2 regions of the Streptomyces sp. MCA2 genome follow, and region 1 is predicted to be linked to the other one. Evidence: riboswitches for the same ligand, from Rfam matches in the RefSeq annotation. Region 1 holds a riboswitch; the other holds the start of a gene.
The links. A riboswitch is a leader RNA that binds a small molecule or an ion and turns the genes downstream of it on or off. The one in region 1 is predicted to bind cobalamin.
Positions count from the first base shown of each region.

Region 1 (7,134 bases):
GCCAGCGCGAGGTGACGGTCTTGGTGCGGGTGTAGAAGCGGATCGCGTCCGGTCCGTGCTGGTTCAGGTCGCCGAAGCCGGACCGCTTCCAGCCGCCGAAGGTGTGGTAGGCGACAGGGACCGGAATCGGTACGTTGACGCCGACCATGCCGGTGTTGACGCGGCGGGTGAAGTCACGGGCCGTGTCCCCGTCCCGCGTGAAGATCGCCACCCCGTTGCCGTACGGATGCTCGCTGGGCAGCCGCAGTGCCTCCTCGTAGTCGGCGGCGCGCACCACACAGAGGACCGGGCCGAAGATCTCCTCCCGGTAGATCCGCATCGCGGGGGCGACCCGGTCGAAGAGCGAGGCACCCGCGAAGAACCCGTTCTCATACCCGGGGAGTGTGAAGTCGCGCCCGTCTACGACGAGTTCGGCTCCTTCGGTGACGCCGATGTCGACGTAGCGGCGTACCCGGTCGAGGGCGTCCCGGCTCACCAGCGGACCGAAATCGGCGTCCGGGTCATCGGAGGCACCGATCCGCAGCATGGCGATACGATCCTTGAGGCGGGCGACCAGGCGATCGGCGGTGTCCTCCCCCACGGGAACGGCAACGGAGATCGCCATGCAGCGTTCGCCGGCCGATCCGTACCCGGCGCCGATCAGGGCGTCGACGGTCTGGTCGAGATCGGCGTCCGGCATCACGATCATGTGGTTCTTGGCGCCCCCGAAGCACTGGGCGCGCTTGCCGTGCGCGGCGGCGGTGGCGTAGATGTCGGCGGCGATCGGGGTGGAGCCCACAAAGCCGACGGCTTGCACGCGGGGATCCGCAAGGAGCGTGTCGACCGCCTCCTTACCGCCGTTGACCACATTCAGCACACCGGGCGGCAGACCGGCCTCCAGGAAGAGTTCCGCGAGCCGCAGCGGTACGGACGGATCGCGCTCCGACGGCTTGAGGATGAAGGCGTTGCCGCAGGCGATGGCCGGCGCCGCCTTCCACAGCGGGATCATCGCGGGGAAGTTGAACGGGGTGATGCCGGCCGTGACACCGAGCGGACGGCGCAGCGAATGGACGTCTATACCGCCGCCCGCGTTGTCGGTGAATTCCCCCTTGAGCAGATGGGGGATCCCGGCGGCGAACTCGACGACCTCCAGGCCGCGCTGAAGGTCACCGTGCGCGTCGGCGACGGTCTTGCCGTGCTCGGCGGAGAGCAGCCGGGCCAGCGACTCCCGCTCCCCGTCGACGAGTTGGAGGAACTTCAGCAGGACCCGGGCGCGGCGTTGCGGATTCCACTCGCCCCACTCCTGCTGTGCCGACTCGGCGTCGGCGATTGCCCGCTCGGTGTCGGCCCGCCCGGCCAGCGGGACACGGGCCTGGACCAGGCCGGTGTTGGGGTCGTACACGTCGGAGAAGAGCCCCGACGTTCCCGGTGCATGCTTGCCGCCGATGAAATGTGTCAGTTCACGGACCATGAGAGCCTGCTCTCGTCAGGTGCGATCCGGGGATGGCACGGCAGGCCGCAGACCACACCCGGTGGGGTGCGCGTACGGGCAGGCCGTGGGACGCGAAGGCCGAAGAGCCGTCGCGGAACTAGGGGTTGGCGTGCGCCACCGCTTGCTCCGCCGGATCACCTGGGTCGTGGGTACGGACCGGTGCCATGCGTGTCTGCTCCATCCTCGTGGACAACACGGAACACCCCGCGGCCGGTATCCTGACTCCCGGATCAGCGCGCGCCCTCCGGCCTTCCCGACGGACTTCTCCGTCAGTGGCCTGTCCTGCTCGAAGAGCACACTTCCCGGTCACAGTGGCGGGACCGCGCCGGATTCACGCCGGCTTCCCTGCACCGCGGGCCTTGCCCACGAACATATAGTTGGACGTCCTAGTAAGTCCACCCCGCCCCGCCGCACCAGGGGACCCAGGCCGTTTCTTTCGGGTCGTCGTGCGGTCCAGATGTGGATGGTTGCGAGGTGGGGTGCTGCTTGGTGGAGGGTGGCGGTCTTGTCGAAGGCCGGCAGGCGGCCTCCGGCACGGCCCCGTCGTCTGCGGTTCGCGAACCGGTCTCCCGGTGGAGGCCCAGGGCACGACTACCTTCGGCACCAACCACCTCGACGGCGCACGCACCTCGGAACGCCTGATCGCCGATGAACTGGCCCACCAGTGGTTCGGCAACAGCCGACCCGGGCATTAGCTGATGTTCGACGACCGGCTCTACGAGAACACCCCCAGCCGGTGCTGCGTCAGGAGGTGTCCGGCGACCCCGCCGTCACGACCCGACCGCCGACGGAACCGTGAGGTCCCAAGGCCCCCGAAGGGTGCTGGTGGGCGGGAATCCTCAGCGCAGGCCGCGTGGCGACGGGGCTGCTCCGAAACGAGAGCGGACACTCACCCAGTACGACCGATTCAGACGCATTTATTCATGCTGGAAGCGTGACGCAGGAGGAGATCCCGGTGGAGCTGAACCTGACGGACAAGGTCGCCGTTGTCACTGGAGGCAGCAAGGGCATCGGGCTGGCCGTCACCGAGGCACTCGGCCGTGAGGGCGCGCGCGTGGTGGTCGGCAGCCGTACGGAAACCACTGAGCTGGCAGCCCTGCGCGAGCGATACGACGTCACCTTCCACTCCGTGGATCTGGCCGACGCCAACGGTGCCGACACGCTGGCCCAGGAGGCAGCAGACCGACATGGCCGGATCGACGTGCTGGTCAACAACGTCGGCGCCACCAACCCACGCTCCAGCTTCCTCGACGTCGATGACGCAGCGTGGACGCACGCCCTCAACATGACATTCCTGAGCGCGGTGCGCGCCAGCCGTGCGTCGTTGCCACACTTGCTGGCCCACGGCGAGGGCGCGATCGTCAACATCAGCTCGGTCAACGCCCGCCTGCCGTTCCCCATGGTGGTGGACTATTCAGCGGCCAAGGCCGCCCTGAGCAACCTCACCAAAGCTCTGTCGGAGGAGTTCGCTCCCCGTGGCGTCCGCGTCAACGCCGTCGCTCCCGGCCCCGTACGCACCCCGTTCTGGACTGCCCCCGGCGCCTTCGCCGACACCGTCGCGGCCAGTGCGGGCGGCACGGCACAGGAGGCCCTGGACCAGGTCGTACCCCAGCAGATGGGCATCTCCACCGGACGCATCACCGAACCCCAGGAGGTGGCCGACCTCGTTGCCTTCCTGGCCTCCCCGCGTGCCGGCAACATCACCGGCGCCGAATTCGTCATCGACGGAGGCCAGATCAAGACCACCTGACAGGGGCTCGGGCGAAGGACGGTGGGCAGGTCCGTTGCCGCCGAGGAAGCCAAGACGGGCGCGATCGCCCACGCCACCGACCGAAGCGGCCGTTCGCCGACCGGGACTACAACTACGACACGTATCGCAGTCTGCTGTGGGAGCGGGTATCAAGCCGCCAATGGCTGCCACCGGCCGCCACCGAGGTGGCTTCGCAGACGTTGTGGCAGAGCCGCTACGCGTGTGCATATCCAGATGTTCAACGGGTCAGCCGGACACCGGGGCGAGATCGGCGGCGCCGAAGGAGACCGAGAACCGCTCGCACCAGATCACGACGCTGCGGAGCTTCGACAGGTCCGTGCCGGCCGGGACGGTGTAGTTCTGGCTTCCGAGGTTCCCCTTGAGCTTCCCCAGCGCGACTGCCCCGTCATCGAGCCCGGCCTTGGCCGCATCGGCGGCCCGGGCCGAAAGATAGACGCGTACATCCGGCCCCTCGGAGGTCTTGAGGTCCTCCAGCCGCAGCACTTGGCCGCCATCCGCCAGCCGGACCGTACGGGCGGTGCCACTGGTGTCGTGCTCGTGGGTGACGAAGCGGCCTTCGGCGAGGTCCTTCGGTCTCGTGCTCTTCATCGACGGTTCCCCGCCCTTCACTTCGGGGGCGGATGCCGTGGGCAACGCCTCGTTCACCGTGGTGTCGGTGAACGCCTTCCAAGGCTGGAAGAGATAAAGCCCGATTCCGGCGACGACCACCAGCACGAGAAGGAGGGGCACGACGGTACGGCGGGACACTCGGGACACCAGGGCCTCCTGAAGGGGACAGGGGGCCGACCGCTATCGGCGGGCCCCTCATGCGTACAGCAAACCCGCAGCCACCCCGTCGGGGCGTGGGGAAGGGCGCCTCGTAAGACACCGGTAACCAGTCAGGCCCGCAGTCCCGGCCGGGCTGCGGAGGGAGCGGCCCATGGTCAGGCCCTAGGTTCCGCATGGTTGTCCTCGCCCCGCCCCGCCCCCGCTCTGGGAGGCCTTGGAGGTGTCCGAGGGGTCGCGTAACTGCTGAGTGTCCTGACCGTTCCGGTCGCTGTGGGGCGGGACGCCTGTGGCTATGGCTATGACCTTGGCTGTCGGGCCTGTCGGGCGCTTGTAGGGCCTGTCGGATGCCCCTGCTTCCGCAAGCGGCTGGGCGTTTTCTTCCCAACTAGGCGGCTACGCCTGCCTCTTCGGGTTCTCCTTGACGTCCTTCCCCTCATCACGCCCCTGTTAGCCGGACGTTAGTGGAGCAGCAGCCTCGCAACAGTGGCCCAGACCAAAGTGGGTGACGTACCGAAGAGCCAACGACACCGACTGCCCCGGGGGACACCACATGAGCGCCACCACCACCGCCCGTACCGCTCGTCGCCGCACGCTGCGCATTGCCGCCGCGGCCCTGACCGCAGCCGCCGGCCTCACCCTGACCGCCTGCTCCGGCTCGGACGCCGCCGGCGCCAAGCCCGCGGGCCGCACGGACACGGGCGTGGCCGCCGCAGAGTCCGGCGGCGCGGGCTCCTCCGCCGGGGCCCAGGGCTCCGATGGCCAGGCGGGCCCCGGTGCCGAGGTCGACGCCAAAGTCGACGCGAAGGTCGAGGCCAAGGCGGGCGCTGCGGGCAAGCAGCCGGGCGGCGCGCAGGCGGCTACCGGTGGTGGGTCGGGCTCGGGCGTCCAGCGCTGCCACACCTCCGGCCTCAAGGCGTCGTTCGCCACAGGCGGCGATGCAACCCCGGACGCGGACGGTGCGACGACCACCAGCATCGTGCTGACCAACAAGGGCAGCAGCACCTGCAAGATCGGCGGATTCCCGGGCGTGGACCTCAAGTCCGAGAACGGCAGTCAGAGTTGGTCGCTGCGCCGTTCGTCGGCCAAGCACAGCTCGATCACCCTGGAGCCCGGGGACAGTACCGACTTCACGATCAACCTCGCCATGGCCAGGAAGGACGAGGCGCACCCCTGGATGCCCGCCTCCGCGGTCGTCACCCCGCCGAACGAGACCACCGCGCTGACCCTGAAGTGGCCCTGGGGTCCGCTCGTCGACCAGACCGGCGCCACCCACCCGGCCACCTTCGTCAACCCCATCGGCTGACCACCTGGGCACTGCCCTGGACATGAGCCAAGAAGATCTCTGAGCGGGACCAAGCGGGACCAGCTCAGTCCCCGTCGGTGCCCGAAGTACCCCTCGAAGGCGGCGTGCGAAGCGGAGCAACTCCCGCAGGCCCAGGCGAACGGCTACCACGAGGTGTGCTGCGACGACAGCGACCCCATCATGGCCATCTACAGCCGCTGACTGCTCTCCACCCGGCGAGGACTCGTCCCGCCCAGCGCCTGCGCCTGCGCCTGCGCCTGCGCCTGCGCCAAGAAAGTCCGCTGCCCCGGTGTGACGCACCAGGGCAGCGGACTTTCCGCTTCACGGGCCCCCGCCCCAGACGCCGGATCGCCGCCCCCCATTGCGGTGGCCGCCGGTCAACGACGCCGGCAGCGGCATCCGCGGCCGTTGGTCAGGGCACGGCGCTTCCCAGGCCATTCGGCATGCAAGGGAGCGACTGACAATCAACTGACAGCGCATCTGCCGGTCGAGAGTTCTGCTCGGTCACAGCCAGCTGGTGGCCGGCCAGATGGTCACAGCGGCAGTGGCGATGAGCCCGACGTTGAGCATGACCTGGCGGTCTTCGCCGGTCAGGTGCACGGTGATCGCACCGATCTGTAGGAGCACGAACCCGATGGCCGCGGCCAGAGCCAGCCAAGGCGCGATGCCGGTCGCCGGCGGCAGTAGCAGTCCGACGGCGCCCAGAACTTCGAGCGTTCCCAGCGCCCTGACGGCGGGTAGCGGTATGCGGTCCACCCAAGCCATCATCGGGCGGAGCCGATCGCGGCTGCGGATCACCTTGACCACGCCCGCGTAGAAGTAGAAGGAGGCGAGCAGTCCGGCAACGATCCAGTAGACGATGGTCATGATTTCCCTTCATGGTCACCGTTTGTGGGTGACAGTGACCCGCCGGCTCCGGGAGAAGTGCCCGAAAACGGCATGTGAGCGTGTGTGAGCGACCCGGACGCCGAGAGGCGGGAGCGCGGCCTTGGCTGTTCCCGGTCCGGTGGCGGGCAGCCGGGCGGTGTCGGCTCGTCGGGGCTTCAGGCGAAGTCGGTAGCGGGCTCGGTGGCGTAGCGGCTCATCGTGTGGATGGCGGCCTGGGGTGTCAGCGGCGTGCCGTCGGCGGTGATGCGCTGGAGGTCTCGGAAGTACTGCACATACAGGGCGGGGGTGAACGTGCTGAGCATGACGGCGGGTTGGTCGGTCAGGTTGGCGAAGGTGTGCGGGGCACCGGGCGGGACCATCACGAGCGTGCCCGCGGTCGCGTCGTAGCCCTTGTCCCCGACGGTGAACCGCACCGTGCCGGAGATGATGTAGAAGCCCTCGTCGTGCTGGGCGTGGCGGTGCTGCGGCGGTCCGTCGGTGTGCGGGGCGAGGACGGACTCGGCCATCCCCAGACGATGCCCGGTGTGACTGCCGTCTTCGAGAACGCGCATGCGCGTGGTCCCCATGACGATCGTCTCCCCGTCGTCGGGGCCGACCACCGATACGTCGGGGCCGATCACCGATACCTCGGGGCCGACCTGCGGTTCACTGGTCTTCACTTCACTGGTCTTCGTCGCTTCACTGATCTTCGCTTCACTGAACTTCGCTTCGTCGGTCATGCTCCGAGTGCACCGCCAGGGCCCTGCGAGTGTCCAAGACCTGTTCCGCCACGCCGATACCTTGCGGGTATCGTTGCCGCGTGGAGCTACGTACCCTGCGCTACTTCGTCGCGGTCGCCGAGGAACTCCACTTCGGCCGGGCCGCCGCCCGGCTGCACATGAGCCAGCCGCCGCTGAGCCGGGCGATCAAGCAGCTGGAGACAGAGGTCGGCGC
Region 1 is NZ_JAMJFM010000002.1:139,958-147,091, forward strand. Features, by position in the region: gene M8I34_RS02445 (CoA-acylating methylmalonate-semialdehyde dehydrogenase) at 1-1,450, opposite strand, end outside; cobalamin riboswitch at 1,662-1,848, opposite strand; gene M8I34_RS41195 (hypothetical protein) at 2,044-2,166, shown strand; gene M8I34_RS02450 (oxidoreductase) at 2,427-3,221, shown strand; gene M8I34_RS02455 (DM13 domain-containing protein) at 3,468-3,998, opposite strand; gene M8I34_RS02460 (DUF4232 domain-containing protein) at 4,561-5,313, shown strand; gene M8I34_RS02465 (DoxX family protein) at 5,818-6,180, opposite strand; gene M8I34_RS02470 (cupin domain-containing protein) at 6,357-6,920, opposite strand; gene M8I34_RS02475 (LysR substrate-binding domain-containing protein) at 7,001-7,134, shown strand, end outside.

Region 2 (7,134 bases), on a different contig from region 1:
CCTCCCCCGTACAGCCGCCGGCCGCCGGCAGCAGTGCCAGAGCGACCAGCGTGGCGGCCGCCCTGGTGCGCGGGGTGGTCATCGGTCCCCCTTCGTGGCCGTGCCGATGGAGGCGATCCGCCCGGCCAGGGTGTCGACGGCCTGCGGACCGCCGGGCACGCACTGGCCGTGGGAGGCGTCGGCCAGTTGCTGGAGGGCGAAGGTGTCACAGCCCGATCTGCCCATCGCCAGTGCCAGGATGGGCACGCGGGGCCCCTCCTTGACGAGTGCGCTGAGGGTGCGTTCCACGCCCGCCGCGCGCCCGGCGCCCGCGCCGTCGTCCTGATCGAGGATGAGCACGATGGCCTTGTTGGTGGCCGAGGACGTCTTCATCTTCCGCACGGCGCGGGTCAGCGCCTCCTCCATCGCGGCGCCGTGGTCGACCAGTTCGCCGTGCGGGCTGCCCGCGATCCGCTCCAGCGCGGCCTTGCCCGGGGCGGGGTCGGCGCTGCCGAGCGGGACCAGCTCGCGTACCGCGTCACGGTCCTCGGGATGGGCGCGGTCCGGGAAGGTCCACAGGCCGTAGGTGTGCCGGGCGCCGACCAGTTCCACGGCGCGTCCGGCAGCGCTCAGCGCGATCGGGAGCTTGCCGCCGTCCGCCATGGAGGTGGAGGCGTCCATGAGGATCAGCAGCTGGCTGGACCGCTGCGCCTTGTCGTAGCCGTCCAGGACCCGGGAGACCTGTTCCGGGGCCGCGGTGAAGGGGACCGTGGCGGCGAGGGGGCTGACGTCCGCGCGGCTGTCGAGCAGCGGTGAACCCTGCCGCGGGCCGCTGTCCCGCACTCCGCGGTAGCCCTGCGCGGTCAGGGTGCGCTGGCCGCCGTCCCGGGCGCGAAGCCACTGCGCGAAGCCCGCCACGGCGGCCTGCCGCGGGGTGGCGTCCGTGGCGCCCTGCCAGTCGACGCGGACCAGGGGGTGGTCGAGCGCGGGGACGTTCGCGGGGTAGTAGGCGACGTAGCGGGCGCGCAGCGGGAGCGGGGCGTCCAGGGCCGGGCAACTGCCGGTGGCGCGGCCCAGGTTGTAGTCGGCGAGGGACTTCTCCGACACCAGGGGCGCGGACCTGGTCCGGTCGACGGAACCGGCGGCGTCGGTGTCGGGCCGCAGCGAACACAGCAGTTCGGTGCTGCCCGCGTACTGGCTGCCCGGGGCGGCGAGCCGCTCCTCGGCGTGCCGGGCGAGGGTGAGGTCGGGCGCGCCCGTTGCGGTGCCCGAGCCGTCGTGGGCGAGGTAGAGGCCGAGGGTGTGCAGCAGACCGGTGCCGGACAGCACGGGGCTCGGCCGCAGGAGCTTGAGGTCGTGGTGGGTGCTGTCGGTTCCGGCGAGCAGCTCCTGCCAGGAGGCGCCGGCCGGTTCGACGTCGTCCAGCCGCCGGCGCGCCGGGATGCCGACGACCAGGGGGGTGTAGGCGACCGGGGCGGCGTAGTGCAGGGTCGCGGGGGAGCCCGTGGCGGGCATGCCGCGGCGGGCCTCGTAGTAGTCGGCGGTGGATTCCGGGATCCAGATGTCGGGCTGCGGTCCCGGCCGGTGGAGGGGGTCGATGCCCTGGTCGCCCGGCCGCTCCTTGCCGGTGCCGTGTGCCTCGCCCTGCCAGCGGTCGGCGGCCGCGAAGCCCTGGTCGACCTGGTCCTTGGCGGCGGAGTACACGGTGATCTGGGCGCGCCGGCAGCCGTCGGGGAGGTCGCCCTCGCCGCTGAGGGGCCGGGTGTTGGCCTGGGACATCTCGTAGTCGAAGGCCGCCTGGCGCAGCGCGGGTTCGGCCTCGGGGGCGGTGAGCAGCCGCAGTTCGAGGGCGGGCGGGCAGGGCGCCGCGCCGTCCGCGAGCTGGAGCAGCACGACGCCCGTGGTGGCCGGGACGAAGATGATCGCCAGGATCAGCAGGAGTCTGGGCCAGTGCCGGAAGTACGACTTCAGCCAGCGGCGTAAGCGGATCCGCAGCGGGGTCGGCGGGCGGTCCTCGGGAGTGGCGAAGGACAGGATGACGTCGTCGACGGTGTTCTGCTTCGCCGAGCGCGGCTCCCAGACATCGCCCATCGGCGTCCGTTCACCGGCCAGTTGCTCGCGCAGTGCCCGGACGAGGTCCTCGAAGGTGACGAACCGCTTGCCGGGGATGCCCCGTTCCAGGGTCTGCACCAGGGCGCGGGTGAAGACGCTGCCCCCGGTGGGCTCCTCGCCGCTGAAGATACGGCGGTTGGGCTGCGCGGCCATCAGCAGCGAGGTGGGGTTGCGGCAGGAGTGGAAGGCCTCGCTCGCGTTGCCGGCGTAACAGCACTCCAGGACGATCACGATCCGGTCGGCCCGCGCGTTGTCCAGATAGGACAGCACGGTGTCCTGCCAGGAGACGGTCTTGTGACGCCGTTCCGAGGCGCCGACCATCAGTTGCAGATTGCCGCCGTCGCGGCCCACCCGGCCGTGGCCGGAGAAGTACACCAGCAGCAGCCCGCGCGCCTCCTGGACGACGGTGTCCAGCGCCTGTTCCACCTCCCAGGGCTCCTGAGGCCGGCAGGTGACGACCTCGCCCTTGGTGAACAGATCGGTGCCGGGGGCGAGCAGGGCCCGCTCCAGTTCCCGGGCGTTGTCCTTCACCGCGGGGAGCGGGCGCAGCGTGCGGTAGTCGTCGACACAGATCAGCAGCGCCCGGTTGACCTTGCCCCGTGCGTCGTATTCGGACATCCGGCTCAGTCCCCGGCGGTGCGGCCGCTCCCGTCTGCCGGGCTGCCGGGATCGGGGTGTTCGGGGGCCACGGCGCCCGGGCCCGCGTCGCCGAGCGCGCGCAGGTCCCCGTCGCCGCTCCCGACCGCGACGGTGGGCCGCTCGCCGGTGTCGCGTTCCTCCCGGCGCCGTCGCAGCCACTCCTGAAGGGCGATGGTGAGACTTTTGGTCATCTCGGCGGCGACGGCGCCGACGATGACCAGGATCAGGTCGTCGACGCCGACGGCCATGTCACCGGGGCCGTCGTCGCTCTCGTCCTGCGGCCGCGGGCGCAGCAGCCAGTCGTGGCGGCTCCGGTCCAGCCACGGTTCGCGCTCCAGCCACGCCTTGAGGTCCTCGATGTCCTGGTCAGGATTGTTCGTGCCCGTGATCCTGATACGGATCTCGTGGCGGTCAGCGCTCTGCGGCATCCCCCGGCCCCCTTCCGGCGGCCCCGTCGCCGCCGTGCACCAGATAGTGACGTGAGATCAGGGGCGGGGGCAACCGTCTGTGACGTGGCTGCCACGCTGTGGCGTGCGCCACAGCCCGTGCCACAGGACAGCGTCGCAGGTCAAGGGTGAGTTGACGGGCATTCGCGGGGCGTGGTGGACTGCCGGAGCCATTCGGCGACAGATGAGGAAGTCCGGTGAGAATCCGGCGCGGTCCCGCCACTGTCACCGGGGAGCGTTCCTCCAACGAAGGCCACGGTCCGCCTCGCGTACGTCCGATGACGTACACCGGGACTGGAAGGCCGGAGGACTCGCCGATCCGGGGAGCCAGGAGACTCTTGTCGCCGTCACGTCGAGCCAGGGCGCGGACCCTGAGTGAGGACATACCGCCATGCCCGGCCGCCCTGCCAGATCTCCACTGCCCGCTGCCGCAGGGGCCCTTCGAGGCATGACGGACGTCTGATCCGATGCGCGGCGAACACGCGGGATATGTGTGTGGCGCGGCCCTCGGCTTTCTCGCCGACCTGATCGCGGCGGACCCCCGGCGCGGCCATCCGGTGGCCGCCTTCGGCCGGGCCGCGGGCGCCGTCGAGCGCCGGCTGTGGCGCGATCACCGCGGATACGGGGCGGCGCATGCCGTGGTGTGTGCGGGCGGTGCCGCCGCCGGCGCCGCGCTGCTCCAGCGTGCCGTGCAGGGCGCTGCCGTTTCCCCGTCCCCCCTCCGCAACGGCGCCCGGGTCGCACTGACCGCGGCGACGGTCTGGGCCGTGCTGGGCGGCACCTCGCTCGGCCGGGAGGCGCGGGCCGTCGGCGGGGCGCTGACGGCGGGTGATCTGGACGTGGCACGGGAGCGGCTGCCGCATCTGTGCGGGCGCGATCCGCAGGCGCTGGACGGGCCGCAGATGGCCCGCGCGGTGGTGGAGTCGGTCGCCGAGAACACCTCCGACGCGGTGGTGGGCGCCCTCGTCTGGGGCGCGCTGGGCGGGGTGCCCGGCCTGGTGGCGTTCCGGGCGGTGAACACCCTGGACGCGATGGTGGGGCACAAGTCGCCGCGCCACCTCCGCTTCGGCTGGGCCTCGGCCCGGCTCGACGATCTCGCCGGCTGGCCCGGCTCCCGGCTGACCGCCGCACTGACCGTGCTCGCGGGCCCCGACCGGCGCGGTGCGCTGCGGGCCTGGCGGGCGGACGGCGGCGCGCACCCGAGCCCCAACGCGGGCCCGGTGGAGGCGTCGTTCGCGGGCGCGCTGGGCGTACGGCTGGGCGGCACGCTGGCGTACGGCGGGCGGGTGGAACACCGTCCGGTGCTCAACGAGGGGGCGCCGCCGGTCGCGGTGGCCGACATCGAACGGGCGGTGCGGCTCTCGCGCCGGGTGAGCGCGCTGGCGCTGGTGACGACGGTGGCCGCGCGGCCGGCGTTCGGCGCCGTGCGGCGGGCCCTGCTGCGTACGGCCCGCCCGTCCGCAGGTGCAGTGACGCGCAGGGCCGCGGGTGCGGTGGCGCGTACGGTTCACGACAGCCGGGGTCCCGGCGCATGAGGAGGACCCGGTGAACGGGCGGTTCAAGGCATCCGGAGGGGCCGTCGGCGGTGGCCTGTTGGTGGCCGGTACGACGTCCGACGCCGGCAAGAGCGTGGTGACGGCGGGCATCTGCCGCTGGCTGGCCCGGCAGGGCGTCCGGGTAGCGCCGTTCAAGGCGCAGAACATGTCGCTGAACTCGTTCGTCACGCGCGAGGGCGCGGAGATCGGACGGGCCCAGGCGATGCAGGCCGCCGCGGCGCGGGTGGAGCCGACCGCGCTGATGAATCCCGTACTGCTCAAGCCCGGCAGCGACCGCAGCAGCCAGGTGGTGCTGCTGGGGAAGCCGGTGGGTGAGCTCAGCGCGCGGGGGTACTTCGGGGAGGCCGGGGGGTCGTCCGCCGGGAAGGCGCTGTATGCCGGGCGCCGGGAGGAGTTGCTCGGCACGGTCACCGACTGCCTCCAGGAGCTGCGGCGGACGTACGACGCGGTGATCTGCGAGGGCGCCGGCAGCCCCGCCGAGATCAATCTGCGGCGTACCGACATCGTGAACATGGGCCTGGCGCGGGCCGCCCGTATTCCGGTGATGGTGGTCGGTGACATCGACCGTGGCGGGGTGTTCGCCTCCTTCTTCGGCACCACCGCGCTGCTGTCCAAGGAGGACCAGGCGCTGGTCGCCGGGTATCTGGTCAACAAGTTCCGGGGCGATGTGACGCTGCTGGAGCCGGGACTGGAGATGCTGCGCGGCCTCACCGGACGGCAGACGCTGGGGGTGCTGCCCTTCTCCCACGGTCTCGGCATCGACGAGGAGGACGGCCTGAGGGTGTCGCTGCGGGGCGCGGTGCGTGAGAGCGTGGTGACGCCGCCGCACGGCGCGGAGGTGCTGCGGGTGGCGGTCGCCGCCGTACCGCTGATGTCGAACTTCACGGACGTGGACGCGCTGGCCGCGGAACCGGGCGTGGTGGTGCGGTTCGTGGACCGGGCCGAGGAACTGGCCGACGCGGACCTGGTGGTGCTGCCGGGGACCCGGGGCACGGTCCGGGCGCTGGAGTGGCTGCGTGAGCGCGGGCTGGCGGACGCGGTCGCCCGGCGGGCCGCCGAGGGCCGCCCGGTGCTGGGCATCTGCGGCGGGTACCAGATGCTGGGCGAGCGCATCGAGGACGACATCGAGTCAAAGGCCGGCACGGTCGACGGGCTGGGGCTGCTGCCCGTACGGGTGCGGTTCGCGGCGGAGAAGACCCTGGCGCGGCCGGTCGGCGAGGCGCTGGGCGAGCCGGTGGCGGGCTACGAGATCCACCACGGGGTCGCCGAAGTGACCGGCGGGGACGAGGAGTTCATCTCCGACGGCCGGGGACGCGGCCTGGACGGCTGCCGGGCCGGCTCCGTATGGGGCACGCACTGGCACGGCTCGCTGGAGAGCGACAGCTTCCGGCGGGCCTTCCTGCGGCGGGTCGCGGCGGACGCGGGCCGGGCGTTCGTGCCCGCCCCCGACACCAGCTTCGCCACCCTGCGCGAGGAGCAGCTGGACCGGCTGGGCGATCTGATCGAGGAGCACGCGGACACCGCCGCGCTGCTCCGGCTGATCGAGGAAGGGGTTCCGGAGGGGCTGCCGTTCGTGCCTCCGGGAGCGCCATGACGGGTACGCAACGGAGGACCGCGACGGACGCAGAAGACGCAGCAGAGCAGCCGGCCGACGACCAGGAGGACGACACAGCATGACAACCGCTCACAACACGACTCCGCAGTACCCGTTCACCGCGGTGGTCGGGATGGACGATCTGCGGCTGGCGCTGCTGCTGAACGCGGTCAGCCCCGCGGTGGGCGGTGTACTGGTCCGCGGCGAGAAGGGCACCGCCAAGAGCACCGCCGTGCGGGCGCTGTCGGCGCTGATGCCGCATGTGGACGTGGTCGGCGGCTGCCGCTTCGCCTGTGCCCCCGACGCGCCCGACCCCGGCTGCCCCGACGGGCCGCACGAGACGGGTGCCGTCGAGGACCGCCCGACGCGGATGGTCGAACTGCCCGTCGGCGCCTCCGAGGACCGGCTGGTCGGCGCGCTGGACATCGAGCGGGCGCTGTCGGAGGGCGTGAAGGCCTTCGAGCCGGGCCTGCTGGCGGATGCGCACCGCGGCATCCTGTACGTCGACGAGGTCAACCTCCTCCACGACCATCTGGTGGACCTGCTGCTGGACGCGGCCGCCATGGGCGCCTCGTACGTGGAGCGCGAGGGGGTGTCCGTACGGCATGCGGCCCGGTTCCTGCTCGTCGGCACCATGAACCCCGAAGAGGGCGAGCTGCGGCCGCAGTTGCTGGACCGGTTCGGGCTCACCGTCGAGGTCGCCGCCTCGCGCGAGCCCGACCAGCGGGTGTCGGTGGTCCGGCGCCGGCTGGCGTACGACGCCGATCCGGCGGGCTTCGCGGCACGCTGGGCGGCCGAGGAGGACGAG
Region 2 is NZ_JAMJFM010000048.1:6,952-14,085, forward strand. Features, by position in the region: gene M8I34_RS31130 (extracellular solute-binding protein) at 1-82, opposite strand, end outside; gene M8I34_RS31135 (caspase family protein) at 79-2,709, opposite strand; gene M8I34_RS31140 (hypothetical protein) at 2,715-3,158, opposite strand; cobalamin riboswitch at 3,361-3,514, shown strand; gene M8I34_RS31145 (cobalamin biosynthesis protein) at 3,644-4,711, shown strand; gene M8I34_RS31150 (cobyric acid synthase) at 4,722-6,326, shown strand; gene M8I34_RS31155 (putative cobaltochelatase) at 6,406-7,134, shown strand, end outside.
Region 2: it holds a riboswitch for cobalamin, as region 1 does, so the genes downstream of both, M8I34_RS31145 (cobalamin biosynthesis protein) here and M8I34_RS02445 (CoA-acylating methylmalonate-semialdehyde dehydrogenase) in region 1, are expected to answer to the same signal.